2 linked regions of the Allochromatium vinosum DSM 180 genome follow. The protein of the gene in region 2 interacts with the protein of the main gene of each other region in a pairwise test. Links are inferred from orthologs where the notes say so. Each region holds a gene or a part of one and is shown on either strand. Other genes may lie near its edges. The genes, in order: uvrB and uvrA.

Region 1 (8,834 bases), 2.7 Mb from region 2 along the record:
TCGCGCGACTCGCCGGCCTGCTGGGCCAGGATGCGATACCAGCCACCCAGTTCGATGCGCTCCGCCAGGAGATCGCTCAGTACCAGGAGCGCTTCGAACAGTTTTTCAATGAGTCCAAGACGATCGGGCTTGATCACGAGTCCGGACTCTACGGCAGCCTGCGCGAGGCGGTGCACCACGCCGAGGCCAGCGTCAAGGAGACAGGGCGCGACGACCTGCTGGCCGGAATCCTGCAACTGCGTCGCGATGAAAAGGACTTCATGCTGAGATCCAGCACCAAGTATGTGGACAATTTCAAAGCCAACTACGCCGCTCTGATCGCCCGGCCCGAGATCGATGAGACGGTCACCCGTGCCCTGGCGCGCTATCATCAGGATTTCCTGAATCTGGTCGAATCCCAGATCCGTGTCGGACTCAGCGCCGACCAGGGACTCAGGGCCGATCTGAACGCTCAGATGCAAGGCCTTCAGTCCCAAATCGATACCATCAGGACGAACCTCGAAACCCATCTTCAGTCGGCCGAGCTCCGTGCGGCATGGAGGCTCGCCGCCTTCGGCCTGGCCGTGATGGTGCTCGTGGGGCTGCTGACGTGGCTGATCGCCCGCCGTCTCAACCGCGGTATCAGTCGGGCCGTCAGCGTCATCCAGAACATCGCAGACGATCACGATCTCACCCTGCGTCTCGACGTCAGCGGCAAGGACGAGCTGGCCCGGATGGGCGAGCATCTCAACAGCATGCTGGACAGCGTGGCCCGAGTGATCCTCCAGTGTCAGCGCACCATCGATGACCTGAGCCAGACGCTGGCACAGCTCTCGGCCAATGCAGAGCAAACCTCGGTCGGCGGCCGCCATCAGCTCAGCGAGGCCGATCAGCTCGCCACGGCCATCACCCAGATGGTGGCGACCGTCGAGGAGATCGCCCGCAACACCGAGACAGCCGCCGACCGGACACACCGGGCGAGCCTCCATGCCCAGCAGGGGCGGGTCCAAGTCGATACGACCATTCAGCGCATCGACACCCTGGCCACCCGTCTGGCCGGCTCCACCCAGGCGGCGGACGAACTGGTGCAGAGTTCGACCACCATCGGCTCAGTGCTGGACGTCATTCGCGGCATTGCCGAACAGACCAATCTGCTGGCCCTGAATGCCGCGATCGAAGCCGCCCGCGCGGGTGAACAGGGACGCGGCTTTGCCGTCGTCGCCGGTGAGGTACGAACCCTCGCCATGCGCACCCGGACGGCGACCGAGGAGATCGGCGGCATCATCAGCGCGCTCCAGCAGAAGACCGGAACCATCGTCTCCCTGATCCAGGAGTGTCGCGAAGAAGGACTCGCCGGTTCGGCCCAAGCCAACGAGGCGGGCGCTTTTCTCCAGCGCATCACCGAAGACATGGCCGGCGTCCAGGAGATGAGCACGCAGATTGCCGCCGCCGTTCAGGAGCAGACGCATGTGGCGACGGAGATCAACCGCAATATCGTCGCCATCCGCGATATCGCCGACCACACCGCCTCGGCTGCTGACGCCAATGCCAGCACCTCGACCCAGATCGCCCAGAGCGCCACGGAACTCGCACATAGCATCAGTCGCTTCCGATGCTAGAGCTGCGTCAGCGATGCTTGTCGTACACCGCAATCTCTTCAAGCGGCTCTACATCTCAAACTGTGGAAGATCCGGCAACGTCCCGGACATGCGCCGGAGTCCAGCGATCAGGCAGGCAAAAAAATCCCTGCCTCCGCAAGAAGGCAGGGATTTCTTCTACTTATATGGCTCCCTGGGACGGGCTCGAACCGCCGACCTAGTGATTAACAGTCACCCGCTCTACCGACTGAGCTACCAGGGAAAGTCATGAGCCGCGCATGGTAGTGCCCGACCCGACCCGCGTCAAGCGTTTTTTACTGCCTGCTCGATCCGATCCAACGCCCGTTCCAGCGTCTCGCGGCTGGTGGCGATCGACAACCGCATATACCCGCCCAACCCGAACGCCGACCCAGGCACCACCGCCACGCCCGCCTTCTCGATCAGATATTCGCCCAGCTCCAGATCGTTGTTCACCCCTTCCAGACGTTCGATCAGCTTCTGCACCTTCGGAAATACATAGAACGTCCCATCGGTCGGCAGACACTCGATGCCCGGAATCTGGTTGAGCCGCTCGACCACGAAATCGTGCCGCTCCATGAACGCCTTGAGCATCACCCCGATGCACTCCTGCGGCCCGTCCAGCGCCACCTGCGCCGCCACCTGCGAGATCGACGTCGGATTGGACGTACTCTGCGACTGGATGGTGTTCATCGCCTTGATGATGTGCGCCGGCCCAGCCGCATAGCCGATCCGCCAGCCCGTCATCGAATACGCCTTCGACACCCCGTTCAGCACCAGCGTGCGCGGCGCCAGATCCGGACAGGCATTCAAAATGTTCACGAAAGGCGCCGAACTCCAACGGATATGCTCATACATATCGTCGGTCGCAATGATCACCTTCGGGAAATCACGCAACACCTCACCGAGCGCCTCCAGCTCCTCACGGCTGTACGCCATCCCGGTCGGATTGGACGGACTGTTGATGACCACCAGCCGCGTCTTCTCGTTCATCGCCCCCTTGAGCTGGGCCGGGGTGATCTTGAACGACTGCGCTGCGCCCGCCTGCACGAACACAGGCAGGCCGCCGGCCAGCAGCACCATGTCCGGATAGGACACCCAATAGGGTGCCGGAATCACCACCTCGTCACCCGGATCGAGCAGCGCCTGCGCCAGATTGAAGAAACTCTGCTTGCCGCCGCACGAGACCAGGATCTGATTCGGCGCATAGTCCAGCCCGTTCTCGCGCTGGAACTTGGCGATGATGGCGCGCTTGAGATCCGGCGTGCCGTCGACGGCGGTGTATTTGGTGAAGCCGGACTCGATGGCGCGGATGGCGGCGGCCTTGATGTGCTCGGGGGTATCGAAATCCGGCTCCCCGACGCCGAGTCCGATCACATCCTTACCCTCGGCACGGAGCGCGGCGGCGCGGGCGGTGATGGCAAGGGTCGCGGACGGCTTGACGGCCTGGACGCGGGCAGCGAGCTTGGTGGTCATGGACGAAAGTACCTGGATGGCCCTGATGGCTGGATTCGTGGTTGGAGGCCCACAATAATAGCGAATCGTCCGCTGTCCGACACTCGAATCGAACGCCCCTCCCCCACCTGCGCCCGCTGTGCGCATCCCCGAGGTTTCCCGGCATGTCCAACCCGTCCAGTCCCGCCTTCGAACTCGTCAGCCCCTTCGCCCCGGCCGGCGACCAGCCCGAAGCCATCCGCCGTCTGGTCGAGGGCCTGAACGACGGCGAGGCCGGCCTGACCCTGCTCGGCGTGACCGGCTCGGGCAAAACCTTCACCATCGCCAACGTCATCGCCCAGGTCCAGCGTCCGGCCCTGATCCTCGCACCCAACAAGACGCTGGCCGCCCAGCTCTATGGCGAGATGCGCGAGTTCTTCCCGCGCAACGCGGTGGAGTATTTCGTCTCCTATTACGACTACTACCAGCCCGAAGCCTATGTCCCGGCGACCGACACCTATATCGAGAAGGACGCCGCGATCAACGAGCACATCGAACAGATGCGCCTCTCAGCGACCAAGGCGCTGCTGGAACGGCGCGACGTCATCATCGTCGCCACCGTCTCGTCGATCTACGGTCTGGGCGATCCCGAGGCCTATCTGAAGATGGTGCTGATCCTCAAGCGCGGCGAGCGCATCGACCAGCGCGCCATCCTGCGCCGGCTCGCCGAGCTGCAATACACCCGCAACGAGATCGAGCTGTCGCGCGGCGCCTATCGCGTGCGCGGCGACGTGATCGACATCCATCCGGCCGAGTCCGACGACGAGGCGCTGCGCATCGCCCTGTTCGACGACGAGATCGAGACGCTGTCGCTGTTCGATCCGCTCACCGGCGAGGTGCGGCGGCAGGTCTCGCGCTACACGGTGTTCCCAAAGACCCACTATGCCACCCCGCGCGAGACCATTCTGAAGGCCATCGATCTCATCAAACCGGAACTCAGGGAGCGGCTCGACTGGCTGCGCGCCAACGACAAGCTGGTCGAGGCCCAGCGGCTCGAACAGCGCACATTGTTCGATCTGGAGATGATGCTGGAGGTCGGCTACTGCCAGGGCATCGAGAACTACAGCCGCTATCTCTCCGGACGCCAACCCGGCGAGCCGCCGCCGACCCTGTACGACTATCTGCCGCCCGATGCGATCCTCGTCATCGACGAGAGCCATGTCACCGTGCCCCAGCTCGGCGGCATGTATCGCGGCGACCGCTCGCGCAAGGAGAATCTGGTCAACTACGGTTTCCGGCTGCCCTCGGCGCTTGACAACCGCCCGCTCCAGTTCGAGGAGTTCCAGTCACGCCAGCCGCAGACCATCTATGTCTCGGCCACGCCGCGCGCCTTCGAGATCGAGCACTCGGGCGCGGTCATCGAACAGGTGGTGCGCCCGACCGGGCTGGTCGATCCCGAGGTCGAGGTGCGCCCGGCGCTCAGTCAGGTCGACGACCTGCTGTCCGAGATCGGCCCGCGCGTGGCCGCCGACGAGCGGGTGCTGGTGACGACGCTCACCAAGCGCATGGCTGAGGATCTGACCGAGTATCTCGACGAGCACGGCGTCAAGGTGCGCTATCTGCATTCGGACATCGACACCGTCGAGCGGGTCGAGATCATCCGCGATCTGCGGCTCGGCGCCTTCGACGTGCTGGTCGGCATCAATCTGCTGCGCGAGGGGCTGGACATGCCCGAGGTGTCGCTGGTGGCGATCCTGGATGCCGACAAGGAGGGGTTTCTGCGCTCGACCGATTCGCTGATCCAAACCATCGGCCGCGCGGCGCGCAACGCCAACGGCAAGGCGATCCTCTATGCCGACCGGATCACCGGCTCAATGCAGCGCGCGATCGAGGAGAGCGAGCGGCGCCGCGCCAAGCAGATCGCGGCGAACGAAGCCCAGGGCATCACACCCCAGACCATCCGCAAGGCGGTTGCCGACATCCTGGAAGCCCACACGCCCGGCGCACCGATGAAGGCCCGCGAATACGCCAGGGTCGCCGAGCAGGTGGCCGAGTACGGTCGTCTGACGCCCCAGCAGATGGCCAAGCGTCTCAAGACGCTGGAAAAGCAGATGTACCAGCACGCTAAGAATCTGGAGTTCGAGGAGGCGGCGGCGATTCGCGACCAGATCCGCGAGTTGCAGGCGCGAGGACTGGCCGCATGAAGTCGGGACTCGGTTTGGTCGCGCTGTTGATGCTGTGGTGTGGTGTCGCTTTAGCCGACTCAGCGCCGGTACTCGGCTATCGGGTGGTAGCGAGCTATCCGCACGACTCGAGCGCCTTCACCCAGGGCTTGATCTTCATCGACGGCACGCTCTACGAGAGCACCGGCAACTATGGCCGTTCGACCTTGCGCCGGGTCGATCTGGAAACCGGGCGCGTGGAGCAGGACATCCGGCTCGCCCCCAATCTGTTCGGCGAGGGCCTCACGGATTGGCGCGGACGCCTGGTGCAACTGACCTGGCGCGAACGGCTCGGGATCATCTACGACGCCAAGACCTTCGAGCGACTGGAAACCTTCAGCTATACCGGCGAAGGCTGGGGTCTGACCCAGGATGGACAGCACTGGATCATGAGCGACGGTACGGACGAGCTACGGTTTCTCGATCCCGAGACCCGGAACGTCGTGCGACGGGTGAAGGTCCGCGCCGGTAAGCGCCCGGTGCACAGGCTCAACGAACTGGAATACATCAATGGCGCCATCTGGGCCAACGTCTGGCGCAGTGATCATCTGGTGCAAATCGCACCCGACAGCGGCCAGGTGACAGCCGTGGTCGATCTGACGACGCTCTATCCATCCAGCGAGCGAGTGGGGCCAGAAGCGGTGATGAACGGCATTGCTCATGACGCCGCGACAGGTCGGCTGTTCGTCACAGGCAAGCACTGGCCCCGACTCTACGAAATCGTGATCGAATAGCGAAGCCCTGAAACGAAAGAAGCCAGGCAGAGCGCCTGGCTTCTTTCCCCGACTTAGATGTCGCGCTTACTTGGACTCGGACTGAGCCGGAGCCGCAGGAGCGACCGGTGCGCCGTAAGGTGCGCCATAGGGGAAGGCGTAGGGAGCGCCATACGCGCCGTAGGGAGCGCCGTAGCCGCCGTAGTAGGGATAGCCGTAACCATAGTAGGGGTTACCGTAGCCATAACCGCGACCGTAGCCGTTACCGCGACCATAGCCGCGACCGCCCCCGCTCATGCTCATGTTGAAGTCGCCGTAGCCGTCGCCGAACATGTCATTCATCCAGTCGCCCATGCCCGAGCCGTAGCCCGGACCGCCCCAGCCCGGACCCCACCAGGCGGAAGCGGAAGCGGAAGCACCAAGAAGGGCGGCGACGGCAGCAGCGGTAGCAAGCTTTTTCATCTGTTCTCTCCGATCATTTTGTCGTTGGCAGCAAGCGTGGCCAGCACTGCATCGACCACGGGGAAGAGTGTATATTAGAAAATAATTAAATAAGAAATCTTATTTAACGATCGCAACCATAAAAATCATAGGCAAAGCTGATCGAGATGTCCAGCCACTCGTTTCGTGTGGCATTGTTCGAAAAGTAACCGCGCGATTCAAGACACACCCGCCACCGCCCGTCGGGTCACAGCCGCCGCCAGACCTCGGTCAGATCGTCCCACGCCTTGGCCTTCTGCTCGGGAGAGCGTAGCAGATAGGCCGGATGATAGGTCACGCGCAGCGGGATATGTGCCGGACCATAGTCGAACCACTGTCCACGCAGTCGACCGACCGGGGTATCCGTCTTCAGCAGTTGCTGCGCCGAGATCCGTCCCACCGAGAGGATGACCCTGGGTTCGATCAGGGCCACCTGACGGTGCAGATAGGCTTGGCAGGCCAGCGCCTCGTCCGGCTTGGGATCGCGATTGCCGGGCGGACGGCACTTGAGCACATTGGCGATGTAGACCTGTTCGCGGCTGAAGCCGATCGCCGCCAGCATCCGGGTCAGCAACTGGCCGGCCCGCCCGACGAAGGGTTCGCCCTGGCGGTCCTCGTCGGCGCCCGGCGCCTCGCCGATGATCATCAGATCCGCGCGCCGGTCGCCGACGCCGAAGACGGTCTTGGTGCGTGTCTCCCAGAGTCGGCAGGCGCGGCAGCCGCGCACGGCGGCGTCCAGCGCGTCCCAGTCCATGCGCTCGATCGGGTTCACCGCCTCGGCCTCGGACGCGGGCGGATGGCCCATGGCGTCCCATTCATCCATCAGCGACGGTGAATACTCGGGCGTCTCGTCCCAGTCGGGAAATGGCCAGGACTCTGGCTCGGCTGAGGGCGCGTCAGCCAGGGTGGATGGCGCCTCGCGAGCTGCGGACGCGGGCGCCGGTCGTGCCGCAGTTTCAACCGTCATCGGTGCCGGCTCGACCGGGGCGGACGCACGGGGCGTCGACTCAGCGACAACTCGCGGCGGTGTTCCCGAGGCGTCGAGAAGCGGCAACGCGGTCGCGGACGGCACCGAGTCGCCGGACTCGGCGGCTCGCGAATCAGACATCGCCACCCAGGGCGAACGCAGCGCCCAGACGCTCACGCCCATGGCCTCCAGATAGGCCAAGCGCCGTTCCTCATCGAGCGGCGGACGCTCGACCATTGCGCGCCCCTCAGACATCGGCCGCCTGCGGATGGGCGCGCTCGGCCGGATGCAGGATCTTGTTGCAGGCGTTGATATACGCCTTGGCCGAGGCGACCAGGATGTCGGTATCCGCGCCCTGGCCGTTGACGATGCGCCCGCCCTTCTCCAGCCGTACCGTCACCTCGCCCTGCGCATCTGTGCCGCTGGTGATGGCGTTGACCGAGTAGAGTTTGAGTGTGGAACCGGTCTGAACCAGGCTTTCGATCGCCTTGAAGGTTGCATCGACCGGACCGCCGCCGGTGGCGGTGCCGGAACGCTCCTGACCATCGACGGCCAGCACCAGAGCCGCGCTCGGCGTCTCACCGGTCTCGGAGCAGACGCGCATCGACACCAGCTTGACGCGCTCGTTGGCCGTCTCCAGCGTGGTCTCGGTCACCAGGGCCTGCAAGTCTTCGTCGAAGATCTCGTGCTTCTTGTCGGCCAGATCCTTGAATCGCGCAAAGGCCGCGTTCAAGTCTTCCTCCGAGTTCATCACCACGCCCAGCTCCTGCAAGCGCGCGCGGAAGGCATTACGACCCGAGTGTTTGCCGAGCACCATGCGGTTCTCGCTCCAGCCGACGTCCTGGGCGCGCATGATCTCGTAGGTCTCGCGATGCTTGAGCACGCCGTCCTGATGGATGCCCGACTCGTGCGCGAAGGCGTTGGCCCCGACGACCGCCTTGTTCGGCTGGACCGCAAAGCCGGTGATGCCCGAGACCAGCCGCGAACAGTTCATGATCTGGGTGGTGTCGAGCCGGGTGTCGCAGTCGAACAGATCCTGACGGGTACGCACCGTCATCACGATCTCTTCCAGCGCCGCGTTGCCCGCGCGCTCGCCGAGTCCGTTGATGGTGCACTCGACCTGACGCGCCCCGTTGCGCACGGCGGCGAGCGAGTTGGCCACGGCCAGCCCCAGATCGTTGTGACAGTGGACCGAGAAGATCGCCTTGTCCGCATTCGGGATGCGCGCGCGCAGGGTGGCGATGAGCGAACCGAACTGATCCGGGATGTTGTAGCCGACCGTATCCGGGATGTTCAGGGTTCGGGCGCCGGCGTCGATCACCGCTTCCAGAATCCGACACAGGAAATCGATCTCGGAGCGTCCGGCGTCCTCGGGCGAGAACTCGACGTCGTCGGTCAGATTGCGCGCGCGCTTGACGGCATA
Region 2 (9,249 bases):
TTCGGCCACGCGCGCGGCGGCCTCCAGCTCGACGGCGTGACGCTGACCATAGCGGAAGGAGAGCGCGTGCGGCACGAAGCCCTCGGCGCGGGCGATGGCGAGCGCCGTGGTCGAATCCAGACCGCCGCTCAGAAGGACGACCGCCGGTTTCATCGCTCGACCTCGCGCACTGGAGCACGCGCGCACTTGGCGTCGACCGCCGGATTGGGCGACACTTTGGCCACCCATCCCTCTCTGGTATAGGAATGATGCAGGAACATCGAATCAAACTCTGGGATCTTCCGACCCGTCTCTTTCACTGGTTGCTGGTGGTGCTGGTGGTGTCCGCCTTCGCGACCGGGCTGACGGGCGGACGCTGGATCGACTGGCATGGCTGGATCGGACAGGCCATCTTCGGATTGATCATCTTTCGTCTCGTCTGGGGCTTCATCGGTTCGACCTATGCCCGCTTCAGCCAGTTCGTGCACGGCCCCAAGACCATGCTCGTCTATCTGCGCGGACGCTGGCACGGCATGGGGCACAATCCGCTGGGCGGGATCTCAGTGATGGTGCTGCTGGCGCTGATGCTGTTCCAGAGTCTGACCGGGCTCTTCGCCACCGACGACATCGCCTTCTCCGGGCCGCTCAAGTCACTGGTCTCCAGCGAGACGAGCGTCTGGCTCAGCAGTCTGCACCGTCAGGCCATCTGGATCATCGGTGGCTTCGTCGGCCTGCATGTGCTGGCGACACTTTTCCATACCTGGGTGCGTGGTGACAACCTGATCCGGCCCATGCTCACCGGTTACAAGATGACCCGCGAGCCGATGGCGCACTCGGCCAAGGGTGGTGGACTGCTCGCGTTCGTGCTGGCGCTCGCCATCACGGCCGGCGCGGTCTGGATCGCCAATGGCGGACTGCTGTCGCCTCCGCCACCCGCGCCGACGGGAAGCGTACCGGATTGGTGACGAACGCAAAAAGGCCGCCCGATTCTTCTTGGGCGGCCTTCTGCATGATCGGGTGCGGATCTCTAACGACGATTCCCCACCGAGTAAGCCGGCATCGCTACGCTCTGCCTGTCCCACTCTTTTCGGGAAATCGCCCCGGGATCACTTGGCCCGATACTTCTCGTGGCACGATTTGCACGCGGCGCCGACATCGCCGAAAGCGGTCTTGACCGCCTCGGCCTCACCGGTGGCGGCCACTTCAGCCAGCGTGTTGGCCGCACCGACGAACTCACGCGCAATCTTGCCGACGTCTTCCATGTTCTGGAAGAACTCGGGCTTCACGCGGGTCTTCACGTCGCCGACATTCTTGTCGGTGCCCGGACCATAGAGCGCGCCCATGCCGGAGTTGGCGATGGCGGCGATGACGTTGGCGGCGGCCTCGACCTGAGCGGCGTTGTATTCGCCCTCCAGGTTCGCCTTGATCTTGCCCATGTTCCAGCCCATGAATTCGTAGCCGGCCTGACGGGTCTCGATCTGCTCCTCGGGCGAGAGGCCGGCGGCGATGGCAGAGCTGGCGAGGCCAAGGGCCATGAGACCGGCGGCGGTGCTGGCTAACACGTGTTTCATCGGACAATCTCCGTTGTTGGTCGATGGATGTGGATGGAAAAGCTTGAGTCTGGCGCCATTCTTCCGAAGCAGCGCGGGAGGCGCTTAGATCGGGGCGACACCCGGATGGTTCAAGTCGAGAACCGGCAAGGGTGTCCGCAGTGTGGCACAGATGGCGCACAAAAGTTCCAACCCGGCCATCGGCCCGCCGCCGCGCGCCCCAGATTCGGCGTTTGACGACGAGGCGTTGGCGTCTGGGCGACATCAGTCTAGACTGCCCGCAACCAGGATGATAGCGAACCAAACATGCACGAACTCTCACTCTGTCAGGCGCTCATTGATCAGGTGACGAACATCGCCCGCGAGCATGGCGCAAGCCGTGTCGATCGCATCCGGCTCAAAGTCGGCCCGCTCGCCGGGGTCGAGCCGATGCTGCTGCAACAGGCCTATCCGCTCGCTGCCACCGGCACGCTTGCCGAAGACGCCGAACTCGTCATCGAGCCGGCCGAGATCCGGGTGCAGTGCAGCCTCTGCGGCGCCGAGACCGAGGCGCGGCCGAACCGGCTGCTGTGCGGAGCCTGCGGTGCTTTCCAGACCCGGCTGGTCAGTGGCGACGAACTGCTGCTCGAAAATCTCGAACTCACGATCCCCGATTGAACGGCGTCGAAAATAACGGTTGCATTCGCCGGGGATTCGCGTATGGTGGCAGCTCATACACCACGCGCCATCCGGTCGGCGCGGCCCGTCTCTCGGTTGATCTCCCGCCCAAGGCTCACCCGTCGCGACTCTCACGTACCCTACGCCTAGACCGGCCCAGACGAGTATTCCTGGGTAGGCCGACCCAGGAGCATTCATGTCGTTTTCCGCGCTCGGCCTCTCGGCCGAACTGCTGCGTGCGATCGCCGCGCAGGGCTACACTCAGCCCACGCCGATCCAATCCAAAGCCATTCCCGCCGTTCTGGCCCGCCGCGACGTACTCGCCGCCGCCCAGACCGGCACCGGCAAGACCGCTGCCTTCACCCTGCCGATGCTGCATCTGCTGAGTCAGTCCACCCAGCGTCAGCGTGCTCCGCGCGCCCTGGTCCTGACTCCAACCCGCGAACTCGCGGCCCAGGTCGGCGAAAGCGTCAGCACCTATGGTCAGCATCTGCCGTTGCGCGCACTCCAGATCTTCGGCGGCGTCGGCATGGTGCCCCAGACCACGGCGCTGCGTCGCGGCGTCGACATCCTGGTCGCCACGCCGGGCCGGCTGCTCGACCACGTCGGCCAGGGCCATGTCGACCTGTCCAAGATCGAATTCTTCGTCCTGGACGAAGCCGACCGCATGCTCGACATGGGCTTCATCCACGACATCCGCCGCGTGCTCAAGCTGCTGCCGTCCAAGCGCCAGAATCTGCTGTTCTCGGCCACCTATTCACGCGAGATCGAGCAACTGGCCATCGGCCTGCTGCACGACCCGCTGCGCATCGAAGTCGCTCCGCGCAACACCGCCGCCGAGACCGTGACCCAGGTGGTCCATCCGGTGGCGCGCGAAGCCAAGCGCTCGCTCCTTTCGCATCTGATCCTTCAGGGCGACTGGCAACAGGTGCTGATCTTCACCCGCACCAAGCACGGCGCCAACCGGCTGGCCGAACAGCTCGGACGCGACGGCATCACCGCCGCCGCCATCCACGGCAACAAGAGCCAGGGTGCCCGCACCCGCGCGCTCGCTGATTTCAAGAGCGGCGCCCTGCGCGCCCTGGTCGCGACCGACATCGCGGCGCGCGGACTCGATATCGACCGCCTGCCGCATGTGGTCAACTTCGAGTTGCCGAACGTACCCGAAGACTATGTACACCGTATCGGCCGCACCGGACGCGCCGGCTCGGACGGCACCGCCGTGTCGCTGATCAGCCCCGACGAACGCGGACTGCTGGCCGGTATCGAGCGTCTGCTCGGACGGCGCATCGACGTCCAGCGCATCGACGGCTTCGAAGAGCGCGGCTCGACCGACGAGACGCTCCAGGCCGATGCCCGGCGTCAGTCGCAGGCGCCGCGCAAGCATCACGCCCGCCCACGTTCCGACGGACGCGGCGAGCAGAGCGGCAATCGCGCCCAGACCCAGCATCCGCGCAGTCACGCCCGCAAGAGCGGACGCGGCGGCAGCTCGCGCCCACGCGCGACGGTTTGATGTAGGTTCGAGGACACAGTTTCGCGGAACGGCTCAGGCCGAACCGCCACCACTCCAGCCGGCGGGCGCATCGGCCGGCAGCGGAGCTCCTTTTAATCGATGCGCAGTTCCCCAAGAGACCGAGACTGATGAATATTTATGTTGGCAACCTGGCCTATAGCGTGACCCAAGACGATCTGCGCGAGGCTTTCGGTGCCTACGGCAATGTCGAGAGCGCGAACCTGATCACCGATAAGTTCACCGGTGATTCCAAGGGCTTCGCTTTCGTCGAAATGCCCAGCAATTCCGAGGCCGACGCGGCCATCAAGGGTCTGAACGAGACCCCGCTCAAGGGGCGTCCTCTGCGCGTCAACCAGGCCAAGCCGCGTTCCGATCGTCCGTCGCGTAGCGGCGGCGGTGGCTCGCGCTGGTAACAGCCGGGTCCGGCTCAGGCTGGACGACTGAAAAAGCCGCACTCGCCGGATGGTCTTGGACCGACGGCGGGTGCGGCTTTTTTGCGTCTGATACCTGGCTGGTTTGCAATCGGCGAAACAAGCGTGCGGCGAGTGAATCACGTGATTCACTCGCCTGTTCAGTGCCCTCTATATTCAGGCGGCGGCCATCATCGCCCGCACGTCCGCCTCGACCTCGCCGATCGGCTTGATGTCGAAGTTTTCGATCAGCACCTTGGCGACGTTCGGCGACAGGAAGGCCGGCAGGGTCGGCCCGAGCCGGATGTGCTTCACGCCCAGATGCAAGAGCGCCAGCAGCACGATGATCGCCTTCTGTTCGTACCAGGCGATGTCGTAGGAGATCGGCAGCTCGTTGATGTCGTCGAGTCCGAACGCCTCCTTGAGCTTCAAGGCGATATAGGCCAGCGAATAGGAGTCGTTGCACTGTCCGGCGTCGAGCAGGCGCGGGATGCCGCCGATGTCACCGAGATCGAGCTTGTTGTAGCGATACTTGGCACAGCCGGCGGTGAGGATCACGGCCTCCTTGGGCAGCGCCTTGGCCACATCGGTGTAATAGGAGCGCTGCTTGTGACGCCCGTCGCAGCCGCCCATGACGACGAAGCGCTTGATGGCGCCGGACTTGACGGCGTCGATCACCTTGTCGGCCAGCGCCATCACCTGCGCATGGGCGAAGCCGCCGACGATCTCGCCCTGCTCCAGTTCGGTCGGGGGCGCGCAGGTCTTGGCGCGCTCGATCAGCGGCGAGAAGTCCTTGACCCCACCCTCGGGACGGTCGGCGATGTGCATGGCACCCGGCCAGCCGGCCTGTCCGGTGGTGAAGATCCGATCGCGATAGCTGTCCTTGACCGGGGTGATGCAGTTGGTGGTCATCAGGATCGGGCCGTTGAAGGCCGCGAACTCCTTGTCCTGCTCCCACCAGGCGCCGCCATAGTTGCCGACGAAGTGCGCGTACTTCTTGAACGCCGGATAGTAGTGCGCCGGCAGCATCTCGCTGTGGGTGTAGACGTCGATGCCGGTGCCCTCGGTCTGCTTGAGCAGCTCCTCCATGTCCTTGAGGTCGTGACCCGAGATGAGGATGCCGGGATTGTGGCGCACACCGAGATTGACTGTGGTGATCTCGGGGTGGCCGTAGGTCGTGGTATTGGCCTCGTCGAGCAGCGCCATGGCGGTCACGCCGAACTCGCCGCACTTGAGCACCCAGCCGATCAGCGCTTGGATGTCGGATTCGGTCAGGCTGGCGGCCAGGGCGGAAACCATGAAGTCATAGATCTCGGCCTTCTCGAAACCGAGCACGGCGGCATGATCGGCGTAGGCGGCCATGCCTTTGAGACCATAGACCAGGAGTTCATGCAACGAGCGCACGTCCTCGTTGGTTTGCGACAGCACGCCGACGACCAGCGCCTTGGCCTCGTATTGATCGGGGGTGCCGGTCCAGTTGACGGCATCCAGATCACTGGAATAGCCAATGGTGGCCTTGAGCGCATCGCGGCGGGCGATGATGGCCTGGATTCTCGCTTCCAGGCGCGCATCGTCGAAATTGGCGTTGGTGATGGTCACGAACAGCGCTTCGGCGACGAAACGCCCCACACCCGGATCGGGCGTGCCCTGCCTGGCCGCGTCCTCGGCGACGACCGCCAGTCCCTTGAGCAGATAGACCAGCAGATCCTGCAAATGGGCGGTCTTGGAATGCTTGCCGCAGACACCCTTGGTGGTGCAGCCAAAACCCTTGGATGCTTCTTCGCACTGGAAACAGAACATACTCATGGCAGACTCGCTCTCGCTTCGGATCAACAGGATCGTTCGATGGCGCGAGCATGTCATCTCGCGACATCGGACGACTTGATGTGAGTCAAGCGGCGAGCGCCAGGAGGAGGCAATGCTGCACAGCCCCCCTGGATCGCCAGACGATACGGGGCAAGGGCCAAAGCCTGTCGCAGACTGTCAGAGATGCGCTCCTAACAATTGGATAGCCACCGCTCCAACAGTGGCCGCAGAAAGCGCCCGGTATGGGACCGCTCGTCGCTGGCGATGGTCTCGGGCGTACCGACCGCGACCACCTGCCCGCCCCGGTCGCCCCCCTCCGGCCCCAGATCGATGATCCAGTCGGCGGTCTTGATGACGTCGAGATTGTGCTCGATCACCACCACGGTGTTGCCCTGGTCGCGCAGTCGATGCAGCACTTCGAGCAGATGCTTGACGTCGTGGAAGTGCAGCCCGGTGGTCGGCTCGTCGAGGATGTAGAGGGTGCGCCCGGTGTCGCGCTTGGAGAGTTCGCGGCTGAGCTTGACGCGCTGCGCCTCGCCGCCCGAGAGCGTGGTCGCGCTCTGGCCGAGCTGGACATAGGACAGACCCACGTCCATCAGCGTCTGGAGCTTGCGCGCGATCACCGGCACCGGGGCGAAGAAGTCGAGCGCCTCCTCGACGGTCAGATTCAGCACCTCGTCGATGGATTTGCCTTTGTAGCGGATCTCCAGCGTCTCGCGGTTGTAGCGCCGCCCGCGACAGACCTCGCACTGCACATGCACGTCGGGCAGGAAGTGCATCTCGACCCGGATCACGCCGTCGCCCTTGCACGCCTCGCAACGCCCGCCCTTGACGTTGAAGCTGAAGCGCCCGGCGTCATAGCCGCGCGAGCGTGCCTCGGGGACGGCGGCGAACAGGTCGCGCACCTGGTTGAACAGCCCGGTGTAGGTCGCCGGATTGGAGCGCGGCGTGCGGCCGATGGGACTCTGATCGATGTCGACCACCTTGTCGAACTGCTCCAGTCCCTCGATGGCCGTATGTGGCGCGGGCGTGAGGCTGGCGCCGTTGAAGTGACGCGCGACCACCGGAAACAGGGTGTCGTTGATCAGGGTCGACTTGCCTGAGCCCGAGACGCCGGTGATGCAGCAGAGCGTACCGACGGGGATCGAGACATCGATCGCGCGCAGGTTGTGACCGCTCGCCCCCAGGATGCGCAACTGGCGTGCGGGGTCGTTGGGCGTGCGCCGGGCGGGGATCTCGATGCGCAGCTCGCCGGACAGATAGCGTCCGGTCAATGAGGCCGGGTTGGAGGCGATCTCATCCGCCGTGCCCTGAGCGACAATCTCGCCGCCATGCGCGCCGGCGCCCGGTCCCAGATCCACCACCCAGTCGGCGGTGCGGATCGCCTCCTCGTCGTGCTCGACCACGATCACGGTGTTGCCCAGGTCGCGCAGATGGGTGAGCGTCTTCAGGAGCCGCGCATTGTCGCGCTGGTGCAGTCCGATCGAGGGTTCGTCGAGGATGTACATGACCCCGACCAGCCCGGCCCCGATCTGGCTGGCGAGCCGGATGCGCTGGGCCTCACCGCCCGAGAGCGTCTCAGCGCTGCGTTCGAGCGTCAAATAGTCGAGTCCGACGTCGACCAGGAAGCGCAACCGGGTGGCGATCTCGGTGATGACCGGGGCGCCGATCGCGCCACGCTGGCCCGGCAGTTCCAATGTCTCGAACAGACGCAGCGACTCGCCGACCGGCAGGCCCGAGATCGCCGGCAGGTTGTGCCCGCCGATGAACACATGACGCGCGGCTTCGTTCAGGCGCGTGCCCCGGCAGGCCGGACAGGGTCGCTGCGAGAGATAGCGCGCCAGCTCTTCGCGCACCGTGTTGGACTCGGTCTCGCGATAGCGCCGTTCCATGTTGCGCAGGATGCCCTCGAACACCTGCGGCTTGGGACTGCCCTTGGCGTGCGGCAGCTTGAGCCGGATCTTCTCGTCGCCGCTGCCGTAGAGGACCACGGCGCGCACCGGCTCGGGCAGTTCGATCCAGGGGATCTCGACATCGAAGCCATAATGCTCGCCGAGCGAGCGGATCAGTTGGAAGTAATAGGCGTTGCGCCGATCCCAGCCGCGCACCGCGCCGCCGGCCAGACTCAGTTCCGGATGCATCACCACCTTGCCGGGATCAAAGAAGGGCTCCACGCCCAGCCCGTCGCAGGTCGGACAGGCGCCGGCCGGATTGTTGAACGAGAACAGACGCGGCTCCAGCTCCGGCAGACTGTAGCCGCAGAGCGGACAGGCGAATTTGGACGAAAAGGTCAGCTCGGGACGCTCGGGTTCATCAATCCAGCCGACCTGGACGAGGCCGCCGGAGAGGTTGAGCGCGGTCTCGAACGATTCGGCCAGACGCAGCGCCAGATCGGCGCGCACCCGGAAGCGGTCGACGACGACCGCGATGTCGTGCTTCTTCTTCGGGTCCAGCTCGGGCGGCGCGTCCAGCTCATACAAGTGCCCATCGATGCGGGCGCGCACGAAACCCTGGGCGTGCAGCTCACCGAGCAGGCGCTGATACTCGCCCTTGCGCGCCGCGACCACGGGCGCGAGCAGCATCAGCTTCTCGCCCTCGGGCAGCGCCAGCACCCGGTCGACCATCTGGCTGATGGTCTGGGCGTCGAGCGGCTCGCCATGAGTGGGGCAACACGGCTGACCGACGCGCGCGAACAGCAGGCGCAGATAGTCGTGGATCTCGGTGATGGTGCCGACGGTGGAGCGCGGATTGTGCGAGGTGGTCTTCTGCTCGATGGCGATCGCCGGGGACAGCCCCTCGACATGGTCGATGTCGGGCTTCTCCATCATCGACAAAAACTGACGCGCATAGGCCGACAGCGACTCGACATAGCGCCGCTGTCCCTCGGCATAGAGGGTGTCGAAGGCGAGCGAGGACTTGCCCGAGCCGGACAGCCCGGTCAGCACGATCAGGCGCTCGCGCGGCAGATCCAGGTCGATGTTCTTGAGATTGTGGGTGCGCGCACCGCGCAGTCGGATCATTTGCATGAAACAGCCCCGTGCTCAGACCTGACGCTCGGCGGCCTTGGCCAGTGTCCAGTGACGTTCCATCGCTTCGCGGGTCTCCAGGCTCGGTTCGAGCCCTTGGTCGCGCAGCCCGCACTCGACCTGGGCGAAGCGACGCTCGAAGCGCTGATTGGCGGCGCGCAAGGCCTGTTCGGCGTCCACGCCCATATGACGGGCCAGATTGACGCAGGAGAACAGCAGATCACCGATTTCGTGGACGCGCTCGGTCTGATCGGCGTGCTCGGCCAGGGTCGCGCGACACTCGGCGAGTTCTTCCTCGACTTTGTCGA

What was found.
Region 1: the proteins of uvrA (region 2) and uvrB interact in binary tests that used the Escherichia coli proteins (3 or more experiments, as listed by UniProt). The link is inferred for Allochromatium vinosum DSM 180 from one-to-one orthologs.

The regions. Positions count from the first base shown.
Region 1 is NC_013851.1:419,491-428,324, reverse strand. What follows is about bases 2,796-5,723. They hold uvrB (excinuclease ABC subunit UvrB), read left to right. Parts: upstream 2,796-3,214; coding sequence 3,215-5,233; downstream 5,234-5,723. Other genes in these bases: ALVIN_RS01785 (glutaminyl-peptide cyclotransferase), read left to right, coding at 5,230-5,723; ALVIN_RS01795 (pyridoxal phosphate-dependent aminotransferase), read right to left, coding at 2,796-3,071. Also shown: ALVIN_RS17455 (methyl-accepting chemotaxis protein), read left to right, coding at 1-1,598; more of ALVIN_RS01795, read right to left, coding at 1,881-2,795; more of ALVIN_RS01785, read left to right, coding at 5,724-5,985; sulfur globule structural protein SgpB, read right to left, coding at 6,052-6,426; ALVIN_RS16850 (uracil-DNA glycosylase), read right to left, coding at 6,653-7,648; ALVIN_RS01770 (2-isopropylmalate synthase), read right to left, coding at 7,659-8,834. UniProt on the Escherichia coli protein: The UvrABC repair system catalyzes the recognition and processing of DNA lesions. A damage recognition complex composed of 2 UvrA and 2 UvrB subunits scans DNA for abnormalities.
Region 2 is NC_013851.1:3,124,738-3,133,986, forward strand. What follows is about bases 5,907-9,249. They hold uvrA (excinuclease ABC subunit UvrA), read right to left. Parts: upstream 8,942-9,249; coding sequence 6,107-8,941; downstream 5,907-6,106. Other genes in these bases: hcp (hydroxylamine reductase), read right to left, coding at 5,907-5,915; mazG (nucleoside triphosphate pyrophosphohydrolase), read right to left, coding at 8,957-9,249. In the rest of the region: 7-cyano-7-deazaguanine synthase QueC, read right to left, coding at 1-228; ALVIN_RS13805 (cytochrome b/b6 domain-containing protein), read left to right, coding at 246-944; ALVIN_RS13810 (c-type cytochrome), read right to left, coding at 1,086-1,550; ALVIN_RS13815 (hydrogenase maturation nickel metallochaperone HypA/HybF), read left to right, coding at 1,836-2,186; ALVIN_RS13820 (DEAD/DEAH box helicase), read left to right, coding at 2,383-3,699; ALVIN_RS13825 (RNA recognition motif domain-containing protein), read left to right, coding at 3,828-4,112; more of hcp, read right to left, coding at 4,287-5,906. UniProt on the Escherichia coli protein: The UvrABC repair system catalyzes the recognition and processing of DNA lesions. UvrA is an ATPase and a DNA-binding protein. A damage recognition complex composed of 2 UvrA and 2 UvrB subunits scans DNA for abnormalities.